DNA from 4 places in the Synechococcus sp. R5-13 genome. Region 1 is predicted to be linked to each of the others. Evidence: predicted binding sites of a transcription regulator. Region 1 holds the regulator's gene; each other region holds the start of a gene.
The links. The regulator NtcA, encoded in region 1, controls nitrogen genes in cyanobacteria. The targets are predictions, from matches to a motif close to GTANCNNNNGNTAC.
Positions count from the first base shown of each region.

Region 2: the regulator NtcA is predicted to act here: its motif matches at 3,083-3,096, upstream of cynS (cyanase).
Region 3: the regulator NtcA is predicted to act here: its motif matches at 3,937-3,950, upstream of NW840_RS00875 (circularly permuted type 2 ATP-grasp protein).
Region 4: the regulator NtcA is predicted to act here: its motif matches at 1,769-1,782, upstream of glnA (type I glutamate--ammonia ligase).

Region 1 is NZ_JANSIL010000097.1:11,632-17,200, forward strand. It holds gene NW840_RS08100 (prolyl oligopeptidase family serine peptidase) at 1-1,862, shown strand, start outside; gene eno (phosphopyruvate hydratase) at 1,859-3,142, opposite strand; gene ntcA (global nitrogen regulator NtcA) at 3,381-4,055, opposite strand; gene NW840_RS08115 (M61 family metallopeptidase) at 4,320-5,569, shown strand, end outside.
Region 2 is NZ_JANSIL010000149.1:6,649-12,217, forward strand. It holds gene NW840_RS11290 (M16 family metallopeptidase) at 1-1,085, shown strand, start outside; gene NW840_RS11295 (M16 family metallopeptidase) at 1,146-2,435, shown strand; gene cynS (cyanase) at 2,439-2,888, opposite strand; gene NW840_RS11305 (o-succinylbenzoate synthase) at 3,202-4,242, shown strand; one part of gene prfB (peptide chain release factor 2) at 4,239-5,297, opposite strand; one part of gene prfB (peptide chain release factor 2) at 5,299-5,370, opposite strand.
Region 3 is NZ_JANSIL010000012.1:492-6,060, forward strand. It holds gene NW840_RS00860 (CocE/NonD family hydrolase) at 1-1,454, shown strand, start outside; gene NW840_RS00865 (DUF6761 family protein) at 1,553-1,813, shown strand; gene NW840_RS00870 (glycosyltransferase family 39 protein) at 2,030-3,844, shown strand; gene NW840_RS00875 (circularly permuted type 2 ATP-grasp protein) at 4,022-5,479, shown strand; gene NW840_RS00880 (gamma carbonic anhydrase family protein) at 5,501-5,569, opposite strand, start outside.
Region 4 is NZ_JANSIL010000028.1:27,590-33,158, reverse strand. It holds gene glnA (type I glutamate--ammonia ligase) at 203-1,627, opposite strand; gene trxB (thioredoxin-disulfide reductase) at 2,094-3,524, shown strand; gene purL (phosphoribosylformylglycinamidine synthase subunit PurL) at 3,611-5,569, opposite strand, start outside.

The DNA.
Region 1 (5,569 bases):
TGTGGAACTACGAAAGATACAGCCAGCCCTTCAAAGAAGGGGGCCGCTACTTCTATTTCAAGAACGACGGCCTGCAAAACCAAAGTGTTCTCTATACCCAAGAAAGCCTGGAGGCTGAGGCCAGGGTCTTGCTGGATCCCAACACCTTCTCCGAAGACGGTACGGTGGCTCTATCGGGCATTGCCATCAGCCGTGATGGGCGGTATCTGGCCTATGGCCTCTCCTGCTCCGGCTCCGATTGGCAAGAGTGGAAGGTGCGGGACATCGAAACCGGCGAGGATTTGCCGGATCACCTCCGCTGGGTCAAGTTTTCCGGGGCGAGCTGGACGCTGGATGGGCAAGGATTTTTCTACAGCCGCTACGACGAACCGGCCCCCGGCAGCGAATACGAAAGCGTCAACTACTTCCAGAAGCTCTACTACCACCGCCTGGGCACCTCCCAGTCAGAAGATGTTTTGGTCTATCACCGCCCCGACCAAAAAGAGTGGGGCTTTGCCGGCGGGGTTACTGAAGATGGGAATTACCTCATCATCTCCGTCTGGCGGGGCACGGATCCCAAAAACCTCATCTTCTACAAAGACTTGCGGGATCCCCAGTTTCCTGTAGTAGAGCTCATCCGCGAGTTTGAGGCCGAATACAGCTTCGTGGGCAACGACGGATCCCGCTTTTGGCTGTTGACGGACTGCCAAGCTCCTCGGCGGCGACTGGTGGCGATTGACTTGGAGCAGCCCGACCAGGTGCAGGAGGTGATCCCCGAGGCGGAGGAGACCCTGCAGGGGGTTAGCTTGATCAACAATCAGTTTGTGGCCTTCTACCTCAAAGACGCCCACACCCAGATCAAGACCTTTGCTTTAGACGGCACCTACCTAGGAGAAATCCCGCTGCCCGGGCTGGGATCCGCCAGCGGCTTTGGCGGCAAGCGCTACGACACCGAGACCTTCTACACCTTTACCAGCTTCACTACCCCGCCCACCATCTACCGCTACGATTTCACCAGCGGCACCAGCACCCTGTTCCGTCAGCCCCAGGTGGATTTCAATCCCCAGGCCTACGAGGTGCAGCAGGTGTCTTACACCAGCAAAGACGGCACCCGCATCCCCATGTTTCTCGTCCACCGCCGTGGCCTGACTCGGACAGGGGATCACCCCACTCTGCTGTATGGCTACGGCGGCTTTGGCATCTCTCTTACCCCCAGCTTTTCAGTGGGTCTGGTGGCCTGGCTGGAAATGGGAGGGGTTTACGCCCAGCCCAATTTGCGCGGCGGCGGCGAGTACGGAGAAGAGTGGCACCAGGCGGGCACCAAGCTCAACAAGCAAAAGGTGTTCGACGACTTTATTGCCGCTGCTGAGTGGCTGATAGCCCATGGCTACACCAACCCCGCCAAGTTGGCCATCTCCGGCGGCAGCAACGGCGGCCTCTTAGTGGGGGCCTGCCTGGTTCAGAGGCCGGAGCTGTTTGCAGCGGCCCTGCCGGCAGTGGGGGTGTTCGACATGCTGCGCTTTCATAAGTTCACCATCGGCTGGGCCTGGATCTCCGAGTACGGATCCCCGGAGAACCCGGAGGAATTCAAGGCCCTCTACGCCTATTCCCCTCTGCACAACCTCAAGCCCGGCACTGCCTATCCCGCCACCCTGATCACCACCGCAGATCACGACGACCGGGTGGTGCCCGCCCACAGCTTCAAGTTTGCCGCTGCCCTGCAGGCAGCCCAGGGGGGATCCCAGCCCATCCTCATCCGCATCGACACCAAGGCAGGGCACGGGGCCGGCAAGCCCACCAGCAAGCTGATTGAGGAAGCTGCCGACCGCTGGGCCTTTTTGGTGCAGGTGCTAGGGATCCCCTGGGACGGAACGGGAAGTTAGCGAGCTCTAGGACCCAGGCCCACCCGACCGGCATAAACTGCCGCTTCCCCCAGCTCGTCTTCGATGCGCAGCAGTTGGTTGTACTTGGCAATGCGCTCGCTGCGGCAGAGGGATCCGGTTTTGATCTGCCCGGCACGGGTGGCCACCGCCAAGTCGGCAATGGTGGTGTCTTCCGTCTCGCCAGAGCGGTGGCTGATGATGGTGCGAAAGCCGGCTTGAACTGCCAATTGGATGGCCGAGATGGTCTCCGTCAGGGTGCCGATTTGGTTGGGCTTGATCAAAATGGCGTTGGCGGCGGCGCTGTCGATACCCTTTTGCAGGCGGGTCAGGTTGGTTACAAACAGGTCATCTCCCACCAGCTGTACCCGGGATCCCAGTTGAGCGGTCATGGCTTGCCAACCGGCCCAGTCTTCTTCCGCTAGCCCATCTTCAATGGAAAGGATGGGATAGTTGGCCAGCAGTTGCTGGTAGTAAGCCACCATATCAGCCGCGCTGTGGGCTTTGCCCTCAAAGTGATATTGCCCATCCTGCAGCAGCTCGTTGGCGGCCACATCCAAGGCCAAGGCGATATCTGCTCCCGGTTTGTAGCCTGCCTGTTCAATAGCCGTCATCAGCAGATCCAAAGCCGCCGCATTGGAGTCGAGATCAGGAGCAAACCCCCCTTCATCCCCCACACCGGTGGACAGCCCCTTCTGCTGCAGCACTTGTTTTAGTACCGCAAACACCTCAGCCCCGTAGCGCAGCGCCTCGCGAAAGCTGGCCGCTCCAATGGGCACAAGCATAAATTCTTGAATATCGACGTTGTTGTCGGCGTGGGCGCCGCCGTTGAGCACGTTCATCAGCGGCACCGGCAGCAGGTTGGCAAAGGGCCCCCCCAGGTATTTGTAAAGAGGCAAGCCCACTGCTTCCGCAGCCGCTTTGGCTGTCGCCAGAGAAACTGCCAAAATAGCGTTGGCCCCCAGGCGGGACTTGTTGGGGGTGCCGTCCAGGTCGATCAGCAACTGGTCAATACGGGCTTGGTTGAGGGCATCTTCTCCCTGCAGCTCCGACTGGATGGGGCCAAGGATGTTTTCCACCGCCCTCAGCACACCCTTACCGCCGTAGCGTTTGGGATCCCCGTCCCGCAGCTCATGGGCCTCGAAGGTACCGGTCGAGGCACCGCTGGGAACCTGCGCCAAGCCCGTTGCTCCATTGGCTAGACCCACCAGGGCTTCTAGGGTGGGACGCCCTCGCGAGTCGAGGATCTCATGGGCGGTAATCCACTCGATGGCCGTTTCCACAGTTACACCTCAGCAATTGGCTAGATAGCTCTGGCCAAAGCCAGATCCCCCCATAGACTAGTAGATTCTTGCCCGCGATCCGGTCAGCTTCCAGAAAACTTTAAGTCTGTCCTTCGGGCACAGAGATTCTTCAAGGCTGCAGCAGTAGATTGAACATAGGCCGGCCAGAGCTTCAACTAGCCGTCGAGCGGGGTTTGCCTGGGCAAGGTGCTACTCAGGAGGTGTTCTCCTCTTCCTTCTAGGCAAAGCGATGGCTCAGCCGCATCGGGTCGTGTACGGTGATCTTCTTCTTGTGAATGGAGATGTACTTCTTCTTGCGCAGCTCTCCCAACAGGCGGGTGATGGTGACGCGGGTTGAGCCAATGGCCTCGGCAATGGCCTGGTGAGACAGCTTGAGATCGATGGTGACCCCATCTGGGCCAGGCACCCCGAAATCGCGACAGAGAATCAACAAAAAGCTGACCAGACGGGATCCCATGTCGCGATGAGCCAGCGTCTCGATCATCATCTCCGTTTGCAAGATACGAGACGACAGGCTTTTAACCAGCAACATGGCCAGTTCGGCGTTCTCCTGCAAGGATTTTTCCACCTGCTCGATCGGCAGAGAGAGTAACTCGGTAGGTGTAAAAGCCACCGAGTGATAAAAGCGGTCGGAGCGCTGTCCCGTGATAAAGGAGAGCACGCCGAAGATGCTGTTTTCCCGCAGGAGGGCAACGGTGATTTCCTCTCCCATTTCGTAGACCCGCGAGAGCTTAACGGCTCCCTTTACCAAAAAGTAAACCCGCTCCGCCGGATCCCCTGGAAAAAAAATGGTCTTCCCACGCTCAAACGTTTCGATAACCGGAGGATGGTGAGGGCCTCCCAATTGCTTGAAGGCTGTGATCAGAGATTTTTCCGCTACGGCCACCGCCATACTCATCAACCTTTTAAGGTCAGTTTATACCTAAGATCAACCTACTAAGATCAATCTAGAAGCATTAGGCTAGGTTGCAACCCATTGACTTCAGAATCTACGAGGATACCAAGATTTACCCTAAAGTAGAAGGTTCTGCCTAGGTATCTTTGTAGCACGCGCTACATTTTTAAGTCTCGTTGCTGCTCTCCAGCCAAAGGCAGAGGTTAGGATAGGAGCCATTGTCGCTGGGGGTTGCGTCGGCCCTTGGCGGTAGAGAGTGGAGTGGGTTGGAACATTCTATCTATCTATCTATCTATGGGGATCCCAGAGGTTATCGTTGCTGCACCTTCTCAACTGAGCCGCCAGCATTTCACAGTGCGGATGCCGGATCCGGCCAATCACCTGCTGGAGGTGGAACTGCAGATCCAAGAGGTGGATCCAGAGGTGCCTTTGCGGCTGCGACTGCCGGTGTGGACGCCGGGATCCTACCTGGTGCGGGAATATGCCCGTCACGTGCAGGAGTTTCAGGCGGCAACCGAGCAAGGGATCCCTTTGGCCTGGCGGAAGGTGGATAAGAACACCTGGCAGATCGATCCGCCGGGCTGTTCTGCCGTGAAGGTGTGCTACCGGGTCTATGCCTATGAGCTGACGGTGCGCACAAACCATCTGGATTTGACCCACGCCTATTTCAACGGGGCAGCGCTCTTCCTCTACGTGCCCGGTCGCGAGCGGGAACCCTACACTTTGACGGTGATCCCCCCCAAGCCGGATTGGCACATCGCCACCAGTTTGCGGCCCTTGACCTCTCCTTCTGAGGATCCCACTTCCGGCCAGTCTTTTGTGGCGGAAGACTACGACGAGCTGGTGGATAGCCCGGTGGAGGTGGGCCTGCATCGGATGCAATCGTTTGAGGTGGAAGGGATCCCCCATTACTTTGTGGTTTGGGGGGCGGGCACTCTGGATGTGGAGCGGGCTGTCGCTGATGCCAAGGCCATTGTCGAAACCACAGCCGCATTTTTTGGTGGGCTACCCTATGACCGTTACTGGTTTATCGTGCATTTGTCACCGGGAGGATTTGGTGGCCTTGAGCACAAGTACAGCACCACCCTTCTTTACTCTGGGCTGGAGCTGCATCAGCCGGAGTCCTATCGGCGCTTTTTGTCTTTGCTGGCCCACGAGTTGTTTCATGCCTGGAATGTCAAGCGTCTGCGTCCTCTGGCATTGGAAAAGATCGATTACAACCAGGAAAATTATCTGGAATGTCTGTGGTTTTGTGAGGGGGCGACCAGCTATTACGAAAACGTCATCTTATTGAGGGCAGGGATCCTCAGTGCCGGCGATTTCTTGAAGATTCTTTCCGAACAGATTGGTCGCTTGCAGCGTACTCCGGGCCGGGCCGTGCAATCGCTGCGGGAGTCCAGCTTCGATACCTGGATCAAACTCTACCGCCCCCACGAAAACACCCTCAACAGCCAGGTTTCTTATTACTTAAAGGGGGCTTTGGTCTGTTGGCTGCTGGATCTGCACATTCG
Region 2 (5,569 bases), on a different contig from region 1:
GGGCCGTGGAAGGACGGGGAGGAGTTACCAATGCTGCCACCGGCCAAGACTACACCCATTACTACATTACGGTGGCTGCTGCCGACCTGGCGGATACCCTGCCCTACCTGGCAGAGGTGGTTTTGCGGGCCGGGATCCCAGATCTGGAGTTTGAGCGGGAGCGGCAGGTGGTTCTGGAGGAAATTCGCCGCGCTGCCGACAACCCGGACTACACGGCCTATCAGCTCTTGATGGAGACCGCCTATGGGGAGCATCCCTATGGACGACCGGTGTTGGGCACACCGGAAAGCTTGATGCAACTGACCCCTGAACTGATGCGCGCCTACCACCGCGCTTGGTATCGGCCTGAATCCATGACGGTGGTGGTGACGGGTGGCATCGATCCTGAGCAGGCGTTGGCCTTGGTGGAGGAGCAGTTTGGCGGCCCTGCCGCCGGGCCAGCACCGGTCAGCCCCCCCATTCCGCCCCAGCCTCGTCCCCAAGGGATCCTGCGCCGGGAGAGCGACCATGCCCGCTTGGAGCAAGCCCGCCTGAAGTTGGCCTGGCCTACTGTTGGCATTGACGATTGGCAGCAAGCCTGTGGCCTGGAGATGTTGGCTTCTGTGCTGGGAGATGGCCGTACTTCGCGGCTGGTGCATCTGCTGCGGGAACAGCGGGGCTGGGTGAGGGCCATTGGCTGTTCTTCGCTGGTGCTGAAGGAGGGGGGACTGTTTTGTATTGGGGCTCAACTGGAGCCGGAGGATGTGGCGCGGGTGGAGGCGACGATTCTGCACGAGATTGAAAAGCTGCAGCAGGATGGCATCGGCCAAGCGGAGTTGGATCGCACCCGGCGTATGCTCATCCATGAGTTTCTGTTCTCCGCCGAGTCCCCCAGCCAATTGGCGGGCATCTATGGCTACTACGAGACGTTGGGCGGGGTGCAACGCATTCAAGAGTACCTGGAGCTGGTGCAATCCTTTACTCCGGCTCAGATCCGGGAGTTGGCCCAGCAGTACTTGTCTCCGGAGGCTTATGTAGTCACCGTTCTCAAGCCGACTGCCCTGGATACAGCGGCGGCTTCGGAGCTGCAACTGGCCTGTCGGTGAGCGCTGCCTCGACGCTCCGGACTCTTGATTTTCGGATTTTGGACGGGATCCCTTGCCTGCATGAACTCTGCTCTGCTTGCCACCCAACGTGGCCGTTTACAGCGCGTCCTTTTGGCCAATGGCATCACGCTGTTGCTGGGCCAGAACCCAACGGTGGAGATCTTAGCTGCCCACTGTTTTTTCCGCGGTGGTAGCCGGGCAGAGCGGCCGCAACAGGCGGGGGTGAGCCACTTGATGGCGGCTGTCCTCACCAAAGGTACGCATCGGCGCAACTCCCAGGCCATTGCTGCTGCGGTGGAATCGCTGGGAGCCTCGCTATCGGTGGACAGTTCTGCCGACTCTTTCGAGGTGAGCCTGCGCTGTGTGGCTGCCGATTTCCCGGAGTTGCTGGATTTGCTTGCGGAGACGCTGCGGGATCCCAGTTTTCCTGAAGAGGAGGTGGCGCGAGAGCAGGGGTTGATGCTGCAAGCCATTCGCGCCCAACAGGAACGGCCCTTCAGCTTGGCTTTCGAGCAGGTGCAACAAGCCCTCTATGGGGATCATCCCTACGCTCTGCCGGGGTTGGGACGGCTGGAAACGGTGGGATCCCTGACCCGCGAGGATTTGGTGGCCTATCACGCGGCCTACTGTCGTCCCAATGGAATGGTGATGGTGGTGATCGGCCCAGAGCCGCCGGAGCAGATGGCTGCCCAGGTGGAAGCGGCTTTGGGAGACTGGGTTGTTCCCGGCCCCTCTCCAGAGGATCGGGATGTTCCCCTGCCCCCTCTGAGGGATCCCCAACTGCTGAGGTTGCCCCAGCCCACTCAGCAGACGACGATCTTGATCGGGTTTCGCGGATCCCCTGCTGCTTCTGCGGATTATCCGGCCCTGAAGTTGCTGGCCACCTACTTGGGGAGCGGTCTGTCCAGCCGTCTGTTTGTGGAACTGCGGGAGCGCTGTGGCCTGGCCTATGAGGTCTCGGCTTTTTTTGCCACCCGCCGGGATCCCGCCCCTTTTGGGGTTTACATGGGCACTGCAGCAGAGAACACCCAGGTGGCTCTGGAACGCCTACAAGCAGAAATCCACCGTCTGCAGGCCAATCCGCTCGACCTGGCAGAGGTGGAAATGGCGCAGCGCAAACTTCTGGGCCAGTATGCCCTCAGCAAACAAACCAATGCCCAGGTGGCTCAACTGGCGGGCTGGTACGAGATTTTGGGCTTGGGCATGGAGTTTGACCGGCAGTATTTGCAGGGGGTCAGGCAGCTCACCCCAGAGCAGCTCCACCAAGCCGCAAAGACCTACCTGGCCCCCCCGGCCATTGCTCTGGTGGGGCCGGAAGCCGCCTTGGCAGAAGCAGAGCCGATGTTTTAACTGCTACCACTTTTTATAGGGCAGGAACTTACCAGACATAATCACCTTAACACGATCTCCTTTAGGATCCTCTTCCTTTTCTATGTCTAGGGTGAAGTCAATAGCGCTCATGATTCCATCGCCAAACTTTTCATGAATCACGGCTTTGATTGGCATGCCGTAAACTTGAACAATCTCGTAAAAGCGGTAAATTAAGGGATCCGTCGGCACCACTGGCCCTAAGCCTTTCAGTGGGCATTCGGTCAATTGTTTAGCGACAGCGGCGTCCAAGCCTAAGATTTCGGCAATTTTGTTTGCTTCTTCTGCGGAAGCACTGGCCTGACGATAGAAGACCGCTGCAATCCACACCTCATCCCGGCCTATTTTCTCTTCCAAGTCAGCAAAAGTTAATCCCCTTTCAGCTTTGGCTTCCAAAAGCTTTTTGGTGATTTCGGGAATGGCTGTACTCATCATCGACTCCTAAGTTTTAGCTGTGCAGGCAACTCAATCTGGATTTACCACCCAAACCCGAACCCGCGATTCCTCAGTGGCACAGGTTTATTGGGAAAAGTGATGCTCTATTCAGAATCTGCTGCTTTTTTCCTTAATCATACGTAAGGAAGCACTTCTTAGGGCAGGAAGATACGCTATGTCTTCAACTCAATTCTGTAGTTTCAGCTACAGCAAGAACATCAGTCCCGCTATCTCGCTTGCAACATTTCTCTAATCTTTGAGATGCTCTACTTGTAGCTCCTCACTCTGAGGATCCTTGGAAGCGGAGAAAAAGGTGCTAGGCTTTGCGTTCTGCCTGTATCGGCGCCCCCTTCGGCGGCCCCTGCGCACCCACCACGGCCTGTGGTCTATCCGGGAAGGGATCCTGATCCGACTTACAGATCGGGAGACAGGCTGTCAGGGATATGGGGAAATTGCTCCCATCCCTTGGTTTGGCAGCGAGACCTTAGAGCAGGCTCTGGCGTTTTGTCGGCAGCTGCCCCCTCTTTTGTCGGAGGCGCATATTTTGGGGATCCCAGAAGCACTGCCGGCCTGCCGGTTTGGGTTGGAAGGCGCTTGGCTGGCCTGTCGGGATCCCGATTGGTTGAACAAGGATCTCTCTCTACTCTCTTTCTGTGAACTTTTGGGGGAGACCCTGCCGCCGGAATCTTACAAGGACTCCTACAAGGACTCCGTCCCACTCACGCGGTCGGTGTACAAGCTCAAGGTGGGGAGGGATCCCATGCAGCAGGAGTTGGAGAAGCTGGAGCAATGGCTGGAGCGGTTGCCACCAGGATCCTATCTGCGTTTGGATGCCAATGGGGGGTTAGCGCTTGCGGAGGCCCACCGGTGGCTGATGGTTTGTGATCGGCTCAACCAGGCCTCGCCGGTCAAGATTGAGTTTTTGGAGCAGCCTCTGCCGCCGGATCAGCACGCCCATTTGGTGGAGCTCAGCCGCCAGTACCAAACCCCCGTTGCTTTGGATGAATCGGTGGCCTGCCTGGAGCAGTTGCAAGCGATCCATCGGTCAGGATGGAAAGGGATCCTGGTGGTGAAGCCGTCTCTGGTGGGCTCCTGCATCGCGCTGCGAGAGTATCTCAGCCGCCATCCCGGCCTGGATCTGGTTTTTTCTTCTGCGCTGGAGACTGCCATCGGCGCTTGGCATGGACTGGCCTGGGCGGGATCCCTGCAAGCCAAAACCGCCTCTCCCCGGGCCGTGGGATGGGGGGTAGGGGAGTTTTTCCAGGAAGGGGATCCCCTGACCTTGACCCAGCTCTCAGCCCAGGAGCGGGCTGCCCTCATGCAGGCGGTGTGGGAGCGCTACAGCCGGCCCTAGACTGCGGCGGCCTGTTGTTTGGCGTATTCCTGCCGCAGATAGGCCTGGATAAAATGCATCAGCTCCTCCGGCTCGCCGTTCATAAAGGCCTCGACATTGTAGGTTTCGGCGTTGGTGCGGTGATCCTTGATCAACTTGTAAGGATCGAAGGTGTAGGTGCGAATACGCCCCCCAAAGCCCTGAGTCACCATCTCGCCGCGAATCTCGGCCAGCTTTTGTCTGCGTTTTTCTTCTTCCATCTCGATCAGCTTGGCCTTCAAGATCTGGATGGCCCGCTCTTTGTTTTGCAGTTGGGAGCGCTCCTCGGTGCAGCGCACGGCAATGCCGGTGGGCTTGTGGATCACCCGCACCGCTGTTTCCACTTTGTTCACGTTTTGGCCACCTGCTCCACCCGAGCGGGAGGTCTCGAACTCCAGATCTTCCATCTTCAGCTCATACTCGCTTTCCTCTTCCAGGATCGGCATCACCTCTACGCCGGCGAAGCTGGTTTGCCGTTTGCCGTTGGCGTTGAAGGGGCTGATGCGCTCCATCCGGTGGTTACCCTTCTCGGCAGAGAGATAACCATAGGCGTAGGGGCCTTCGATCAGCAGGGTGGCGGACTTGATGCCGGCTTCGGCACCTTCGGAGTATTCCGAGAGGCTGACCTTGTAGCCCTGGTTTTCGGCCCAGCGGGTGTACATTTTCAGGAGCATTTCCGCCCAGTCCTGGGCGTCGGTTCCCCCTGCGCCGGCGGTGATGGTGAGGATGGCACCGTTTTTGTCGTAGGGGCCGGAGAGCAGTTGCTGTAGCTCCCACTGGCCCAACTCCCGCTCCACCACTGCCAGGGATCCCGCTGTCTCGGCTAAGAGTTCCGGATCGGGCTCTTCTTGGAGCAGCTCAAGGGCGCTGGCGGCATCTTCCAGGCGATCCTTCCAGCGGTGCACCTGATCCCAGGAGGCCTTGAGGCTGTTGAGCTTTTGCAGGTGGCGGCGGGCTGCCTCTACATCATTCCAAAACTGCGGCTGCGAGGCTTCTTGCTCTAGGATGGCAATCTGTTGCTCCAAGTGGGGCAGGTCAAAGATAGTCCTGAGCGTTGCTCAGGCGCAAGGTGAGCGATTCTAGGGTGCGTCTTAGATCGGCAAGTTCCATAGAGAGCAGCAAGCTGTTTGCGCGTCGGATCCCATCCTAACCTGTGGGCCGGCAACTCAATCAAGGGATGGAGCCCTTCTGTGGGGCAGTTCCTGGCCGTTCCCATTGCAACAGCATTGCGATCCCTTGTCCATAGCAACAACCCCGCCAGAGGCAGGACGGAGTCCTTTGGCTTCTGCCGAAAGATCCCTGTTGAGGT
Region 3 (5,569 bases), on a different contig from region 1:
GGTATGCGGCCCAGGGGTACATTGTGGTCATCCAGGATGTGCGCGGACGGGGAACTTCCAAGGGATCCTTCTACCCTTTCCGCCATGAGGTGGAAGACGGGTTTGACGCCGTCAATTGGGCGGCTGCCTTGCCGGGGAGCAACGGCGTAGTGGGCATGTACGGCTTCTCTTATCAGGGCATGACCCAGCTGTATGCGGCTTCTACCCGTCCCAGCGCCTTGAAGGCCATCTGCCCGGCGATGCTGCCTTACGATCTCTATGCCGATGCCGCATACCCAGGGGGGGCCTTTGCCTTCTACAACAACCTCAGTTGGGCCTTGCAACTGGAGACCGAAGGGGCGCGTCTCAGGGGGGATGCCAATGCCTACCAAGCGCTTTTGAAAGCTGCCCGCAATCTCCCCCTCTACGACCCTATCCCCCTCAAGCCGGGGGTGTTGCAGCAGTATGCCCCCCAGTCCTATTACTTCGACTGGCTGGAGCACAGCGAGCCGGATGAATACTGGCGCAAGCTCTCTCCCCGTCTAGAGGTGGTGGATCTGCCGATGCTACACATTGCCGGCTGGTTTGACAGCTACCTGAGTGGTAGCCTGCGCCTCTACAAGGAAATGAGCGCCCGCAGCCAGAACCCTCAATACCTGATCATCGGCCCTTGGATCCATCTCCCTTGGGGGCGCAAAGTGGGGGCGTTGGACTTTGGCCCAGAGGCTGTCAGCCCCATCGATCGGCTGCAGGTGCGCTGGTTTGACCAGTTCCTCAAAGGCAAAGATACAGGGATCCTCCAGGAGCCGCCGGTACGCCTGTTCGAGATGGGATCCAACCGCTGGCGCGGCTTTGATGCTTGGCCTACCCCTGAGCCAAAAGCTTTTTACCTACACAGCACCGGCTTGGCTGCCCTTTCAGAAGCAGAGGGATCCCTTCGCCCTGAACCCTCGCCGACGCAACAATCGGATACCTTTGTTCACGATCCCTGGCGACCGGTGCCGGCCTTGGGGGGCCACCTAGTTCAGCCTGCCGGGCCGCAAGAGCGCTCCGCCCTCGACTGCCGCACCGATGTCCTGACCTATACCACTCCGCCGCTGCAAGCCGAGCTGGTTCTGGTCGGGGACATTGCTGTGGAGGTGTACGCGGAGGCCGACAGCCCCAGTTTCGATCTTTGCGCTGTGCTCTCGGTGGTAAGGCCCGATGGGCAGGTGTATAACTTTTCCCAAGGCTATTGTCGCCTACGGGATCCCCAGCCCAGTACCCCCATTCTGATTCCCTGTCAGCCCACCTGTATTCGCATTCCTTGCGGTCATGCTCTGCGCCTCAGCCTTAGCGCGGCTTGTTTTCCGGCCTATCCTGTCAACACAGGCACGGGAATGCGGGAAGAGCGGCTGATTGAGGCCCGCATTCTCACCATCACTCTCCGCAGCGGTGGCGAGACGCCTTCGCGGCTGCACCTGCCCATGGCTTGAAGCCAAGAAGAGACCAAGCTTCGGGATCCCGTTCGCAATCCCCGCTTACAAAGAGACACCAAACGTTAGGATAGAAACAGGCAGGGCAAGGGAACACCATGTTGCAAGACCCAAAGTTGATCCGGCACTATCAGGCTTTGACCGATGCTCTGGTGGATACCTGGCAGCGGGGCTACCGGCGCACCGATGAGCTACGTCTGCTGGTGGATGGCTACCTGCTGGCCTTGCGAACTGGCAAACAATTGGAGCCCTTCGAGATCTATCGCATTGAGGACGAGGTCAACCGCTTCCTCTACGATCCGTCCAACTTCATAGATCCGGAATTGGAGCCAGAGGCGGAGCCGATGCGGGGTTATTGATTTTGTGAATCCCTGTTGGCGATCCCTAGAACAGGTGGGGCAAAGTTTTGATTCCAACCTTTTCTGATCTCCCCTCGCCCCTTGGGAGAAAGACTAGGGGGGAGGGCGCTGACTGAGTTCTGGTTTTGTCGAGCATCTTGCGCCTGGTAGGCTGAGAGGGATCGATTCGTTCCTGATTCCAGTCGTATCGGTTCTATGGCGGTTTGGGATAGGGTGATGACCTCCCGGCATCTGCCCCTGCTGGGATCCGGCTTGGGCTTGGGGGTAGCCCTGATCCTCTGGTACGGGGTGTTTGGCTACCACGTGCTGCAGATTGGCCTCTGGCTGCTGAGCATCCTGCTGGTGGGGTTGTATTGGGCGCAGTTTTCCCCGGCTCAACCCCCTTGGGATCCGACGCGGCTGCGCTGGCAACAGGAGCTGTTGCACCTGGGGCTGTTGGTGTTGGTCTTTGCCCCGATCTACCTCTACGACCTGCCCAACATCCCTTTTCAGATCAATACTGACGAGATTGTGATCACCTCCATGGCCCGTCGCGCCTCAGGGGTGCGCTATCCCGATATCTTTGGGCTGATGCCGGAGTATTTCTATTTCCCCCGCTTCATGTTCAGCCTCTTCGGCGGCCTGACGCGGCTGATGGGGGGAGTCACGCTGCTCAATGTGCGCACGGTACATGCCGCCTTCGGGGTCGTCACCATTCTGGTGGCCTACGGGTTTTTTCGGGCATTTTGGGGATCCCGGCTGGCTTTGGCGGGGGCGGCCCTCTTGGGATCCAACCACGCCTTGCTGGGCATCAGCCGCATGGCCATGCGGGAAAACCTGATTGTGCTGGTGGAGTGTGCGGCCCTGGCCTTGCTCCTCAAGGGCGTGCGGGAAAAAAATCCCCTGTTGCTCTATCTGGGGGGAGGAGCGGCGGCTTTCTCCCTCTACGGCTATTTGCCGGGGCGGGTGGTGATCCTGCTGGGGTTGCTGTTTGGAGTTCTGTACCTGCTCCTGGGCCGGGAGGATCTCCGAGGAGAAAACAAGCAAGCTAATCCCCTCTGGGTCCTGGCTAAGCTGACGGTGCCCGCGGCGCTGGGCTTTTTTCTGGTGGCTGGGCCCATTCTGGTGGCCACGGTCACAGCACCTGCGGTGAGCGCCGAGTACTCTCGCCAACAATTTCTCTTTTTCCCGGAAGGGCGGGCGTTACAACAGATGTGGGTGAATGCGGCTACGCCAGAGGAGGCGGTCTGGCGCAACATCTTCAACGGCCTGAGTATGTTCAACGACCCCGGCCAGCACGACCGCGGCTACATCTATCCCAACTACGGCCATGCTTTTGTGGATCCCTTGACGGGGGCTTTGATCTGGCTGGGGCTGGGATCCGGCCTCTACCGCCTTTTCAAGAAGCGCAGCCAACCCCACGACTGGCTGTGTATCGGCAGTTTCCTGTTTCTTTACTTGCTCTTTAGCTTTGCCATCACCAAAGCCCCCAACTACACCCGCCTGCTGGTCATTCTGCCCTTCGTGGCCTACCTCACCCTAGAAGGGATCCAGGTGCTCCTGCGGGCGCTGAGCGGTCTTCTGGAGTGGGCAGGATCTCAGGCAAGAGGTTGGTTGCTAGCGGTGGCGATGGGGGGCGCGATCCTGGCGATTGGGGGATGGAACTTGGCAATCTTCGGAGATTTTGTCTTCAAGGGCTGGACTCAAGGCAATGATGTGGGGGCCACCGGGCGCTATGTGGCAGCTCGCCAAATGGATCCCGACTACCGCTTCTATCTGGCCGCCAGCGCTGCCTACCCCTATTTCGGCTGGGGGGAACCCCACTATTGGCAAAGCTGGATCCAATTTTTTGCCGGACGGGAACAAAAGGTAGCGGTGTTTTCCCCTGAGGTGTTGCCCATCCAGGCGCTGGAGCCACCGTTTACCCTGTTCATGAACGAGTGGGTATGGGATCAGCAAGGGGCAGAACTGCAACGGCGTTTTCCCAGCGGACGGTTGCACCGGATCCCTGCTGAGCGAGGTCTGTGGGCCTTTGAGGTGGTGGATCCCTAGAGCTCCCCCCCTGGTTTGGCCAACCCACTGTTCGCGGGACGGAGTCCTTTCGCGTCAGCGGGACGGAGTTCTTTCTTTTTACCAGGCTAAAAGTAGCTGAAAGCACACTATGCAGATCCAGAGCCGCCAACAGTAGAAGAAGTAGAAGAAGATGATAGCGTTCCAGGGATCCCAGACGTGCGTTTTGATGCCTACGACCCGGGCGAGGGGTTTTACGACGAGCTGTTTTTGGGGCGTAACCAGCCCCGTCCTGAGGCGATCCCGCTGATTGAGCGCATTCATTCTCTGGAAGAAGGGGAACTGCAGCAGCGGCAAGCGGCGGCGCAGGCGGCCCTCTTTCAAATGGGGGTGACCTTCAACGTCTATGGCGATAGCCAGGGCACGGAGCGAATTTTCCCCTTTGACATCATTCCCCGCATCGTCTCGGCTTCCGAGTGGCAGCGGTTGGAGAAGGGTCTCAAGCAGCGCATCCACGCCCTCAACCTGTTCATCGACGATGTTTATCACGACCAGAAAATCCTCAAGGATAGGGTGATCCCTGCCGAGCTGATCGAAACGGCCAAGGGATTTCTGCGGCCCTGTGTGGGGCTCAACCCGCCGGGGAGAATTTGGTGCCACGTCACCGGCACCGACCTGGTGCGGGATCGGGACGGGACTTGGTACGTGTTGGAAGATAACCTGCGCTGTCCGTCGGGAATCTCCTACGTGCTGGAAAATCGGCGGGTGATGAAAAGCACCTTTCCCTCCCTGTTCAACACCATGGGGATCCGCCCGGTGGACGATTACCCTAGCCATTTGTTGGATACTCTGCTTAACCTGGTGCCGCACCTAGCCAACCCAACGGTGGTGGTGCTCACCCCCGGCATCTACAACTCCGCCTACTTCGAGCATTCTTTCCTCGCCCAGCAGATGGGGGTGGAGCTGGTGGAAGGACGGGATCTGGTGGTGGCCGATGGCTATTTGCAAATGCGCACCACCAAAGGGCTGCAGCGGGTGGATGTGATCTACCGCCGTATCGACGACGACTTCATCGATCCGCTGGCCTTTCGCCCCGATTCTCTACTGGGGGTTCCGGGCCTGTTTGAGGTTTATCGGTCAGGGCGGCTGGCGATTGCCAACGCTTTGGGAACAGGGGTGGCGGACGACAAGGTGATCTACGCCTATGTGCCGCAGATGATCCGCTACTACCTGGGAGAAGAGGCCATTTTGCCCAACGTGCCCACCTACCTCTGCTGGGATCCTAAGGATCAGGCGTACGTACTGGAAAACCTGGACAAGCTGGTGGTGAAGGCAGCCAACGAGTCGGGTGGCTACGGCATGTTGATGGGATCCCAGGCCACACCGGAAGAGCGGTCTGCTTTTGCTGAGAAAATCCGCGCCCAGCCGCGCAACTACATCGCCCAACCCACCCTGTGCCTTTCTCGCGTGCCCACCTTGGTGGATCGGGGAGAAGGCCCCCGTCTAGAACCCTGTCATGTGGACTTGCGGCCCTATATCCTCTACGGCAAAGAGATCTACGTTCACCCAGGGGGGCTGACCCGCGTCGCCCTCAAGAAGGGATCTCTGGTGGTGAACTCCTCCCAGGGGGGCGGCAGCAAAGATACCTGGGTGCTCTGCGCGGATCCCGGCTGTTGAGAGACGGCTTGCAAAATAGGTTCAGAGCCGCTCGCCCGAACCTCTGCTCCACCGGCCAAAGCGGCTGGCATGTTGAAGCGCCAGATCCAC
Region 4 (5,569 bases), on a different contig from region 1:
ATCCCGGCTGGGGATCCCCTTTTGGTTTCTGGGTTGAGCTTCCTCAGGTCGATGGACGGCACAGGACGCTTCAACGCTGGCACGAGGTGCTGTTGACCAAAAGCAGCCAAGTTGCTCAAGGGATCCACAATTGAGGGGTGCTATTTCCTCGGAAAAAAACGGGATCCCATCAGGGATCCCGCTGCAGAATCGGCCACACCGCTTAGGCGTCGAAATAGAGGGCGAACTCGTAGGGGTGAGGCCGCAGATTGATGGGGTTGATCTCGTTGTCGATCTTGTACTCGATATAGGTCTGGATCAGATCTTCGGTGAAGACGCCTCCCTCCAGCAAGAAGGCATGATCCTTCTGCAAGCTTTCCAGGGCATCCAGCAGGGATCCAGGCGTGGAAGGGATCTTGGCCAGCTCTTCCGGCTCCAGATCGTAGATATCTTTGTCCAAGGGCTCGCCGGGATGGATCTTATTCTTGATCCCGTCCAGGCCAGCCATCAGCATGGCCGAAAAGGCGATGTAGGGGTTGCAGGTGGCATCCGGGCAGCGGAACTCCAGACGCTTGGCCTTGGGATTGTTGCCGGTCACGGGAATGCGAATGGCGGCGGAACGGTTGCCCTGGGAGTAAGCCAGGTTCACCGGCGCCTCGAAGCCGGGCACCAAGCGCTTGTAGGAGTTGGTGGTGGGGTTGGTGAAGGCCAGGATTGCCGGGGCATGCTTGAGCAGGCCACCGATGTAGTAGAGAGCTGTCTCGCTCAGGTTGGCATAGGTGCCTTCGCTGTAGAACAGGGGCTGGCCATCCTTCCAGAGGGACTGGTGGGTGTGCATGCCAGTGCCGTTGTCGTTAAATAGGGGCTTGGGCATGAAGGTGACGGTTTTGCCGTGCTTGCGGGCCACGTTCCGGATCACGTATTTGTAAACCATCATGTAGTCGGCAGCCGTGATCAGATCGGCAAAGCGATAGCCCAACTCCCCTTGCCCGCCGGTAGCCACCTCGTGGTGATGCTTCTCGATGGGCACCCCCAACTTGCCCATGGTCAGCAGCATCTCGGTGCGGATGTTTTGATGGGCATCGGTGGGCGGGGCCGGGAAATAGCCCTCTTTGTAGCGAGGCTTGTAGCCCAGGTTGCCACCTTTCTCCTCGCGGCCCGAGTTCCAGCGACCTTCGATGGAATCCACGAAGTAGTAGGCCGAGTTTTGGGTCTGGTCGAAGCGAACATCCTCAAAAATGAAAAACTCCGCTTCCGGCCCGAAGTAAGCCGTATCGGCAATGCCCGTCGATTGCAGATAGGCAACGGCACGGGCGGCAAGGCTGCGGGGACAGCGGCTATAGGGCTGGCCAGTGCGCGGCTCAACAATGCTGCAAGTTATGCTGAGGGTGGGCACCTCCAGAAAGGGATCGATCCAAGCCGTTTTGGGATCCGGCACCATGTACATGTCCGACTCGTTGATCGCTTTCCAGCCCCGGATACTGGATCCGTCAAAGGGAAGCCCCTCAGTGAAGGTTTCTTCCTTGATCATCGAGGTGTGGAAGGAAACATGCTGCCAGGTGCCAAAGATATCCACAAACTTGAGATCCACTATCTGGACGTTGTTGTCCTGGATCATCTGAAGCACTTCTTGGGGCGTGGATGCCATTACTCTCTCCTGATTGGGTTGCGGTTAAGACTGGGGGAACTGTGGCTGAAACAAATGGGATCCCAGCAGGTGATCCCCACGCTTCGACCCAGACAGGCCAAAAACGCTCACTCATCCTAGAAAGGCCAACACGGGTATTTTGTAGTTTCTGATACAAAATTCATTTGAGCTCCGCTTTCTGACCAAGACCAAATTGCTGGCCATCTCAGACACCTCTTTTCCTTCTGGCTTGGGTCAACCGGGATTGGGTGTTGGGGATCCAAAACTTGGGCAATGGCCGCCACCCTGCCAACCTCTGGGCAGAAATAACCGGATGGGGCGGGCAAAACCCTGCCCCGGTTGCCTGAGGCGAGCGAAAATGAGGCTAATAGGCCTCGGCCTCGACCGGTTCGCCAAGGGGTGTTAAGCTAAAGCGTAGTCGTTATGAGTTTGGCTTTTATTCCCATTGCAGAAGGAGAGACATCGGATGACAGAGCAAAGTCGGGTTGAGAATGTGGTGATTATCGGCTCCGGCCCTGCTGGGTTTACAGCAGCCATTTACGCTGGGCGTGCCAACCTGAAGCCGGTTGTGTTTGAGGGGTTCCAGGCGGGCGGGATCCCGGGCGGGCAACTGATGACCACCACCGAGGTGGAGAACTTTCCGGGCTTTCCCGAGGGCATCACCGGCCCCCAACTGATGAAGAACATGCGGGCTCAAGCGCAGCGGTGGGGGGCAGAACTTTACACCGAAGATGTCACCTTTGTGGATTTAAGCCAGCGGCCTTTTGTCGTCCGTTCTGACGAGCGGGAATTGCGCACCCACAGCCTGATCATCGCCACCGGGGCCACAGCCAAGCGCCTACACCTGCCGGGGGAGGAGACCTACTGGAACCGGGGCATGTCAGCTTGTGCTGTCTGCGATGGGGCTATGCCCATGTTCAGAGGGGTGGAATTGGTGGTGATCGGCGGCGGCGATACTGCCTGTGAGGAGGCCACCTACCTGACCAAGTTTGGATCCCACGTGCACATGCTGGTGCGCAGCGACAAAATGCGGGCCAGCAAGGCCATGCAGGATCGTGTTCTCAACAACCCCAAGATCACTGTGCACTGGAACACCGAGGCGGTGGAAGTGATGGGCGACGGCCTGCGCCTGACCGGGGTGAAAGTGCGGAACAACCAAACCGGCGAAATACGCGAGATGTCAGTGGGTGGCCTATTTTATGCCATTGGCCACAAGCCCAACACCGACTTGTTCAAAGGACAACTGGAACTGGATGAAGTCGGCTACATCGTCACCCGACCGGGCTCCGTGGCCACCAGTGTGGAGGGGGTGTTTGCCGCCGGCGACGTGCAGGATCACGAGTTTCGTCAGGCGATTACCGCTGCCGGCACTGGCTGTATGGCGGCCATGTTGGCAGAGCGCTGGCTCTCGGAACACGGCTTGGCCCAGGAGTATCACGTCCTTCCCCAAAGCCATCCTGAACCCAGCCCTGCTGCGACTTCTGCGGCAGAGTCTGCTGGGGATCCTGCTGTTGAGGAGGCCAGCTTTGAGGAGAATGGACAGGATGACTTAGACTTCAGCAAGACTTGCCATGAGGGGAGCTATGCCCTGCGGCGACTCTACCACGAAAGCGATCGCCTGCTCATGGTCAAGTACACCGCCCCCACCTGTGCCCCTTGTCATGCCCTCAAGCCGATCTTGAACAAGATCATCGATGAGTTCTCGGACAAGCTGCACGTGGTGGAGATCGATATTGAGAAAGATCCGGAGATTGCAGAGGCAGGGGGGGTGGCGGGCACCCCGACGGTGCAATTTTTCAAAAACAAGACGCTGGTGGCCCAGTTGGTGGGCGTTAAGCCCAAGTCCCAATATCGAGAGGTGATCCAGGCCAATTTGTGTGAGGAAAAATCCCCCTAAGGATGTTGTCCTCTCCAACCTCTGGCCCCTCTCCCCAAGGGAGAAGGGAGCTGGGCGCAGAAAACGGTTTCCCAACCGAGGCTCAGCTAGTCCGAAAAGGCACCGTGGTAGGCGGCCTGCATGGCTGCCAAAGACACCACCAGTAAGGGATCCTCCTCTGCCGTCCTTAAGAGCAGGGGATCCGCAGGGGATCCCACCTGTCCCACAAGCTGCCACTGGCCGGGGAGCTGGGACTCCAAATAGGCTTCCCAGAGGGAACGGTGGGCCGGGCTTACGGAGACTAGGATGCGGCTGGATCCCTCGCCAAACAGGGCCTGATCCCAGCGCAAGGATCCAGGAGCCAGGGAGAGGGTTGCGCCGCGGCCTCCGCTCAAGCAGGCTTCTGCCAAAGCCACAGCCAATCCCCCCTCGCTGCAGTCGTGGGCAGAGCGCACCCAGCCCTGGCGGATTCCATGGCGACAGGCAGCTTGCACCCGCTTTTCCAATTCCAGATCCACTGGCGCGGGCCGGCCCGTAACTTGCTGGTGGATGACCGCCAAATACTCGCTGCCCCCCAAGCTGGTGAGGGCCTGGGATCCCAGGAGGTAAATGAGATCCCCTTCTTGCTGCCACCCCTGGCCACAGATGCATTTCAAGTCGGGAATAAGACCCACCATGCCAATGACAGGGGTAGGGTAGATAGCCTGCGATCCCTGGGGGGTGAGGGTCTCGTTGTAGAGAGAAACGTTTCCCCCCGTTACCGGCGTACCGAGGGCACGGCAGGCATCTCCAATCCCCCGAGAGGCCAGGGCCAGCTGCCAGTACACCACCGGGTTTTCGGGATTGCCAAAGTTAAGGTTATCGGTAACAGCTAGGGGATCGGCCCCCACACAGGTGAGGTTGCGGGCAGCTTCCGCCACGGCTGCCTTGGCCCCCTCGTAGGGATCCAAATACACCCAGCGGCCATTGCCATCCAGGGTGGCAGCGATGGCCTTGCGGGAAGCCCGCAGGGGCGGCACCTCGCCCACGCCAAACTTTTGGGAACGGATGCGGATAACCGCCGCATCTCCCTGGCCCGGCCAAAGGACGGTGTTGTTTTGCACCTGGTGGTCGTATTGGCGATAGATCCAGGCTTTGCTGGCCAGGGTGGGGCTGGCCAAAAGCTGCAGCAGCACCTCTTTCCATGCCAGCGTTGCCTGAGCGAGGTGGATCCCCTGGCAATCATAAGGGGGTAGAGTGGCGGGATCCCATTGCCACGCTGCCTGCACGTAGGCTGGCGGCTCTGGCAACACCGGACGGACATAGACGGGGGTGTCTTCGGCCAAAGCCTGCACCGGCACCTGCACCACGCAGGATCCCTGGTGCCAGATCTCCACCAGCGGCTCGGCAATGACTTCCCCGGCCACACTAGCTTGCAAACCCCAGCGGTGGAAGATCTCCATCACCTCCGCCTCGCGGCCTTTTTGCACCACCAGCAGCATCCGCTCCTGGGATTCCGAGAGCAGGTATTCCCAGGCAGCCATGCCGCTTTCCCGCGCCGGCACTCGGTCGAGGTCAAAGCGGATCCCCACCCCTCCCTTGGCGGCCATCTCCGCGGTGGAGCAGGTGATCCCGGCTGCCCCCATATCCTGGGCAGCCACCACAGCTCCTGTGGCAAAGGCCTCCAGACAGGCCTCGATGAGGCACTTGCCCAGGAAGGGATCCCCCACCTGCACTGCCGGCCGATCCTGCTGCGCATCCTCCTTGAGCTCGGCGCTGGCAAAGCTGGCGCCGCGGATGCCATCCCGCCCGGTGGTGGCGCCCACGTACAAGACCGGGTTCCCCACCCCCCGCGCTGCCGATTTCACCACTGCCGGCGTCTCCAGCAGCCCCAGGGCCATGACGTTGACCAAGGGATTGCCGCTGTAGCAGGGATCCACCGCCACTTCTCCCCCCACTGTGGGTACCCCGACACAGTTGCCGTAGTGGGCGATCCCTTCCACCACCCTGGCCATGAGGCGGCGGTTGCGGGGATCGGTTAGCGGCCCAAAGCGCAGCGAGTTAAGCAGGGCAATGGGACGGGCGCC